Regions from separate parts of the Rhodococcus (subgen. Prescottella) equi genome, predicted to be linked through region 1. Evidence: riboswitches for the same ligand, from Rfam matches in the RefSeq annotation. Region 1 holds a riboswitch; each other region holds the start of a gene.

Region 1 (2,314 bases):
CCGCGACCGACACCGCGCTCATGCCGAGCACACCGACCGTGCCGACCCCGGCCGTCAGCGCGAGTACCGCGCCGAGTGAGGCTCCACCGGACATGCCGAGGAGGTAGGGGTCGGCGAGCGCGTTGCCGGTGAGCGACTGCAACACCGCGCCGCACAGCGCGAGTCCGGCGCCGACCAGCGCCGCCGCAAGGACCCGGGGCAGCCGCAGGTCCACGACGATGTGCGTGGTCAGCAGGTCGGTGCCTGCTCCGACACCGAGACGTCCGGCGATCGCCTCCACCACGGTCCCGATCGAGAGGTCGGCGGCGCCGATCGCGACGCCGGCCGCGCAGCTCACCACGAGCAGCGCGGCCAGTGCCGCCGTCCAACCGGTGGCCGTCGTCGTTCGTACCCGGGCGGGAACCCGGGCGCTCACGCTCATGCCCGGCCGCCGCCCAGCTGCTCGGCGACGAGAGTTGCCCCCTCGATCAGACGCGGGCCGGGAGTGCTCGCCGAGAACGGCACCACGACGAACGCGTCGTCGCGGACGGCCTTCAGATCCTTCAGCGACGGATCGTTGCGGAGGTAGTCCTTCTTCGCCTCGGCCGTGTCCCACGACGCGTCGGCGAGAACGATGACGTCCGGGTTCGCCGCCAGCACGGTCTCCCAGCTGCCGTCCAGCCAGGCACCGTCGGAGCCGGCGAAGATGTTGGTGCCGCCGACCGCGTCGATGATGAGCTGCGGTCCGCCGGCATTGCCGCCGATGTACGGGGTGTCGGTGCCGCTGTCGTACCAGAAGACGCTGCGGCCGTTCGCCGCTGCGGTGGTCTCGATCCCGCTCAGCGTCTGGCGCATCTGCGCGACGACGGCGTCGGCGTCGGCCTCGCGCCCGAAGAGCGTGCCGTAGTCGGTGATCTCGGTCGCGATCGAGTCCCAGGACACCGCCGGACGCGTCGACTTGTCCTTGCAGGCGAACGGCGAGACGTAGGTGGCGATGCCCAGAGTGTCGAACGACTCGTGGGTACCGACGGCCTTGTCCTCGAACGCGCTCGAATACGACGCCAGCACCAGGTCCGGCTTGGTCTCGAGGAGCGCTTCCCGGCTCGGGTAGTCATTCTCGTCCAGCGCCGGGATCTGCGCGTACGCCGCCTGCCACTGCGCGGCGATGGTGTCGTCGAGGTACGCGGTGCCGGCCATCTGTCCCTCCGCGCCGATCGCGAGCGCCGACTCGGTGGCGCCCTGGTTGAGGGTGACGGCCCGCTCCGCCGGACCGTCGAGAGTGACGGTGCGGCCGCAGTTCTGCAGGGAGATCGACGCGGTGCCGGCGTCCTCGTCGGACGACCCGCCGCAGGCGGTGAGGGTGAGGGCTGCGGCGATCGACACCGCTGCTGTGGAGATGACTCGGCGAGAGATAGGGGTACGCAAAGCGACCCGCCTTCCATGACTCGTGGAAAACGTGCAGGTATGCGTCACGGCCGGTCTCCTGGCTCGGCAGGGATGACCGCCGACTACGCCTTCCCGGATGCGTGAGCATCCAGTGGCTGGGGTCGAACCCCTAGTAGTCGACGTACCTGCCCACAGTGGCGAGTACCGCGCCGGCTTCTACCGGACTTCCCGAACACCGTGACGACATCGTGAAGAATAGACGACCGGTGCCCGGGCAATGGTCGGCCTTGTCGGTTTCGTGCTGTTCGGCGGTCGAGGGCGCGGAAGGCGGTGCGGACCCCTCCGGGGTCGTCAGCGCATTACCTGGACCTGCTCCGCGATGTCGGCGGCGAGCGCCATCGCGGTCAGTGCCAGACCGCTGTTGAGGTCGTACCGCAGCTGCCCGACATGACCGTCTCGGACCGCGCGCACCCTTTTCCACGTCGGCGACTGGGCCTCGGCGGCGTCGGGATTCTGCAACAGGACGAAATCCGCCTGCTCGAAGATGTCGAGTTGTTCGAGCGCGTAGAAGGTGATTCCCCTGTTGTCCGCAGACGCGTTCGCGGGATCGGTCAGCACGTCCAATCCGAGATCGCGCGCCACCGACACCGCGAACGTGTCGTTCTGCAGCCAGAGTTGTCCCTTGTCCGCACCCGCGATCGCGATGGTCTTCCCGTCGAGAAGCCCGGCCATCGCGGCACGCGCCTGCGCCAGTTCGGCGTTGTAGCGAGCAACCACACGGTCGGCGACATCGCGTCGATCGAGTGCCGTCAACTGCTCGGTCATCGCTCGCTTCCACGTCGATCCGGGAGTCCCCTGGTCGACGACGAGAACCGGTGCGATGTCGGTCCCCAGGAGCTCCCGCTCCCGGTAGTAGTCCCACCAACCCTGACCCACGACCAGCAGATCC
Region 2 (2,314 bases), 220 kb from region 1:
TCGAGCTGCTCGGCGAAGTACTGCACCATGTCGTTGCGTTCGGGTTCGCCGTGTACCAAGACATCCAGCCCCAACTCGTCCTGCAGTGCAATCACGTCGGCGACCTCGGCCCGCATGCGGCGGACGTACTCGGCCTGATCGATCTCGCCCTTGCGCAGCGCGGCGCGTGCCACGCGAATCGCGGTGGTCTGCGGGTACGAACCGATAGTGGTGGTCGGCAACGGCGGCAGCGGCAGCCGACTCGCCTGCACGGTGCGCCGCTCCGCCGCCGGGATCCGCGTGCGGTCGGCGTCGGTCAGGTCGGCGAGGCGCTCGCGGATCGCGTCGTCGTGCAGTCGCGGATCGGCGACCCGGGTGGCGGCCGCCGCACGTGCCTCGGACAGTTCGGTGGCGATCGCCCCGCGTCCCGAGCGCAGCCCGGCCGCGAGGGTGGCGACCTCACCGATCTTCTCGGAACCGAACGCCAGCCACGACCGCAGCGCCCGGTCGAGACCGTCCTCGCCGCTGAGGGTGTAGGGGACGTGCAGCAGCGAGCACGACGTCGACACGGCCACCGAACCCGCACGCTCACGCAGCATTTCGAGGGTGTCGAGTGAGGCGTCCAGTCCGTTGCGCCAGATGTTGCGGCCGTCGACGACGCCGGCGACAAGGTGCTTGCGTTCGAGTCCCTCCGCCGCGATCACAGACTCGGAGGACCCTGCGACCAGGTCGACGGCGATGCCCTCGATACCCGTCGACGTCAGTACCGGCAGTGCCGCGCCGAGGTCACCGAAATACGACGCGACGAGGATCGCGGGACGATGGTCGAGCGCGGCGAGGCGGTCGTACACCGAGCGGGTCGCGGCCAGCTCGGCGTCGGTCCGGTCGGCCACGAGCGCCGGCTCGTCGATCTGAACCCACTCGACGCCCGCGTCCGCGAGACGGTGCAGCAGATCCGCGTACAGGGGCACGATCTCGTCCAGGCGCTCGAGCGCGGAGCCGTCGTCGAACTTCGACAGCAGCAGGAAGGTGATCGGTCCGATCACGACCGGGCGTGCCGGGATGCCGAGGTCCCGGGCCTCGGCGACCTCGCCGAGTATCTTGCCCGGATTCAGCACGAACCTGGTCGCGGCGGTGATCTCGGGGACCAGGTAGTGGTAGTTGGTGTCGAACCACTTCGTCATCTCGAGCGGCGGCACGGTGTCGGTCCCGCGCGCGGCCGCGAAGTAGCGGTCCAGTTCGTCGTCGATCCTCTCGACCCGCTCGGGCAGCGCGCCCAACATGACAGCGGTGTCGAGCATCTGGTCGTAGTACGAGAAAGTGCCCACCGGGACGGAGTCGATCCCGGCGGAGACGAGTTCGGTCCAGGTCTGTCGGCGCAGATCCTTGCCGACCGCCGCGAGTGCGGCGGCGTCGAGGTTCCCGGCCCAGTAGGCCTCGACGGCCCTCTTGAGCTCGCGGCGGGGTCCGATGCGCGGGGAGCCCAGCACGGTTGCGGTGAAAGCGAATGTCACGTCGTTCTCCAGTTGCTCACAGCGTGGATGGTCACCGCCGGCAGACGAGAACGTAAGCGAGCCCTGTGTGTACCCGCCAGCGGGCAGCACGAAGTGCCGAGCATCGCCCATCTCGCCTTCTCCACGAGGCGGTGGACCGTCGGGCACGGCGTGCCCGACACAGTCGGCAGGTCTTCGGACTCGTGGGCGCTCGGCCGGGAATCGACCCGGCGAAACCTACTGGCCGTCGCTTCCCGGACCTGTCGGTCCAGTGCTCATGACGGCGGTCGTTCCCACTCACCGCTGCGGGACAGTCCCGGATTTCCACCGGGTTCCCTCTCACATCCGCCGGTCTCACGACCACGGATGCTTCGACGCCGGCGGCGGTCTTCGGGGCTCCTCACGACCGCACCCGGCGAACCAGCTGCACCGTCCAGCATAGGCCCCGGGGAAAGGCCGATCGGGCGGACCCGTGGTGGCGTCCGCCCGATCGAGTATCGAGTAGCGGTGTCTGGGTCCGGTGCTACGACGCCGAATCCGGAGTGAGCCAGGCATTTCCGAACAGCAGGACGCCGTCGGCACTGGGCGTGATGCCGTGCGCGTTCTTGCTCCAAGGGATGAAGTACTTGCCCGCGCCGAGGACCATCATCGGGTTCGTCTCGTTCACCAGGGTCTGGATGTCCTCGAGGACCCGGCGGCGGTCGTCGTCGTTCGGTGCGGACTGCAGCTTGCCGAGGAGGGCGTCCATCTCGGGGTTCTGATACCCGAGGACGTTGGACGTCGACGCGCTCGCCAGATTGCCGTACATGCGCATGAACGGCGATTCGTCGAGGACATTGAAC
Region 3 (2,314 bases), 1.3 Mb from region 1:
GCCTTGCGTTCCGACCCTGCGCCGCTTCCGGATTCCGGCGATCCCTGTTCGCCTGCTCGAGATTTCGAGTCATGCGTGGACGCTTCCGGCTCCGACGGCGATGCGCCGCCACCGGGCCCGTCGGGATCGGGTTCGGGCTCTTCCTGCGCACGCGCGTCGGCGTCGGCCTGCTCCATCGCGTCGTCGAGCTGCTGCGGGTCCAGACCCGGCTCGTCGAACGGGTCGCGCCGACGGCGGTGCGGCAGAGTCAGTTCGGCGGCGATCCGCACGTCCTCCTCGGTGACGGCGTCGGCGCCGCGCCACGCGGCGTGCGCGGTTGCGGTGCGCGCGAGCACCAGGTCGGCGCGCATGCCCTCGACGTCGAACGACGCACACACCGACGCGATGCGACGCAGTTCGGCGTCGGACAGTTCGACAGCGTCGACCACGGCACGGGCGTCGGCGATCCGCCGGGCCAGGTCGGCGTCCTGCTCGGCATACCGGGCGGCGAAGCCGTCGGGGTCGCGCTCGTAGTCGAGACGGCGGCGGACCACCTGCATGCGCACCTCCACGTCCCGTGAGGCGGCGACGTCGACGGCGAGACCGAACCGGTCCAGCAGCTGCGGGCGCAGCTCACCCTCCTCGGGATTCATGGTCCCGACCAGGACGAACTCGGCCGGGTGGGAGTGCGAGACGCCGTCGCGTTCGACGTGGACACGCCCCATGGCCGCGGCGTCGAGCAGCACGTCCACCAGGTGATCGTGGAGAAGGTTGACCTCGTCGACGTAGAGCACGCCCTGATTGGCGTCGGCGAGCAGCCCGGGCTGGAACGCACGTTCGCCGTCCCGGAGTACCTTCTCGAGGTCGATCGAGCCGACGACACGGTCCTCGGTCGCGCCGACCGGCAGTTCCACGAGCCGGGCCCGGCGCCCCTCGCCCACCTCGGGCAGCAACGCGGTCAGTGCACGTACGACGGTGGATTTGGCGGTGCCCTTCTCGCCCCGCACCAGCACGCCGCCGATGCCCGGGTGGACGGCGCACAGGATCAACGCCAGCCGCAGCCGGTCCTGCCCGACGATGGCGCTGAACGGAAACCCGGCAGGTTGGTGACTGTGACGCAACGATCGAATCCCTTCACTTCCCGGTTTCCTCGCCGAGAGCTTGGCCTTGCGAAACGTTGCGGCATTCTGGCTTCGGGTGCACCTCGTGCGCCCTCACAGTGGCGGGACCGCGCCTGATTCTCACAGGACTTCCCCGCAGACGTTTCTCTGCTGCTGCACCCTACCGTGCCGAGGACTGCAGCCCGACAGCACACCGCCGCGGCCCGGAGTCGGAACTCCGGGCCGCGGCGGGTGAGAGGTGTCAGACGGTGGCGGATTCGACCACCGGAGCGGCGTGCGCGGGCGCCGATGCGGGGACGTCGCCGAGTTCGAGCGAGCGGGTGCTCCAGTCCCACACCTGCTGGAACAGGTCCGGGTTGTCCGAGAGCTTGAGGCCCAGCGACGGGACCATCTGCTGCAGCTTCGGCGTCCACGCCTGGAACTCTCGCGGGAAGCAGCGCTGCAGGACGTCGAGCATCGCGGGCACCGCGGTGGACGCGCCCGGGGACGCGCCGAGCAGGCCGGCGATCGTGCCGTCCTCGGCGTTGACGACGGCGGTGCCGAACTCGAGCACACCGCCCTTGCCCTTCTTGCGGATCACCTGTACGCGCTGGCCGGCCGTGATGAGCTCCCAGTCGCCGCCGGTCGCGCGCGGCACGAACTCGCGCAGCGTGTTGATGCGGTCGGCGGGCGACTGCATGAGCTCACCGATGAGGTACTTGGTCAGACCCAGCTCCGTCAGACCGACGCCGAGCATCGACGTCAGGTTGTTCGGCTTGACCGAACCGGGCAGGTCGGTGACCTTGCCGTTCTTCAGGAACTTGGGCGACCAACCGGCGTAGGGGCCGAACAGCAGGCCCTGCCGCCCGTTGATGACGCGGGTGTCGAGGTGCGGCACCGACATCGGGGGCGCACCGACGGCTGCCTTGCCGTACACCTTGGCGCGGTGCTGGGCGATGAGCTCGGGGTTGGTGCAGCGCAGGAACTGGCCGCTCACGGGGAAGCCGCCGAAGCCCTTGGCTTCCTGGATCCCCGACTTCTGCAGCAGGTGCAGCGCGCCGCCGCCGGCGCCGACGAACACGAACTTGGCGTTGACGGTCTTCTTGGCACCGGTGCGCAGGTTCTCGACCTTGACGAGCCAGCTGCCGTCGGACTGCTTGGTGAGGTTGCGGACCTCGTGCCCGAAGAACACCTGGCCGCCGGACGCGCCGACGTAACCCAGGAGCTGCCGGGTG

Evidence for each region. A riboswitch is a leader RNA that binds a small molecule or an ion and turns the genes downstream of it on or off. The one in region 1 is predicted to bind cobalamin.
Region 2: it holds a riboswitch for cobalamin, as region 1 does, so the genes downstream of both, metE (5-methyltetrahydropteroyltriglutamate--homocysteine S-methyltransferase) here and C7H75_RS04260 (ABC transporter substrate-binding protein) in region 1, are expected to answer to the same signal.
Region 3: it holds a riboswitch for cobalamin, as region 1 does, so the genes downstream of both, C7H75_RS10355 (magnesium chelatase subunit D family protein) here and C7H75_RS04260 (ABC transporter substrate-binding protein) in region 1, are expected to answer to the same signal.

The regions. Positions count from the first base shown of each region.
Region 1 is NZ_CP027793.1:918,023-920,336, forward strand. Features, by position in the region: gene C7H75_RS04255 (FecCD family ABC transporter permease) at 1-421, opposite strand, end outside; gene C7H75_RS04260 (ABC transporter substrate-binding protein) at 418-1,362, opposite strand; cobalamin riboswitch at 1,436-1,620, opposite strand; gene C7H75_RS04265 (ABC transporter substrate-binding protein) at 1,717-2,314, opposite strand, start outside.
Region 2 is NZ_CP027793.1:1,135,519-1,137,832, forward strand. Features, by position in the region: gene metE (5-methyltetrahydropteroyltriglutamate--homocysteine S-methyltransferase) at 1-1,493, opposite strand, end outside; cobalamin riboswitch at 1,660-1,842, opposite strand; gene C7H75_RS05455 (ABC transporter substrate-binding protein) at 1,996-2,314, opposite strand, start outside.
Region 3 is NZ_CP027793.1:2,188,452-2,190,765, reverse strand. Features, by position in the region: gene C7H75_RS10355 (magnesium chelatase subunit D family protein) at 1-1,100, opposite strand, end outside; adenosylcobalamin-variant (AdoCbl-variant) riboswitch at 1,152-1,245, opposite strand; gene mqo (malate dehydrogenase (quinone)) at 1,342-2,314, opposite strand, start outside.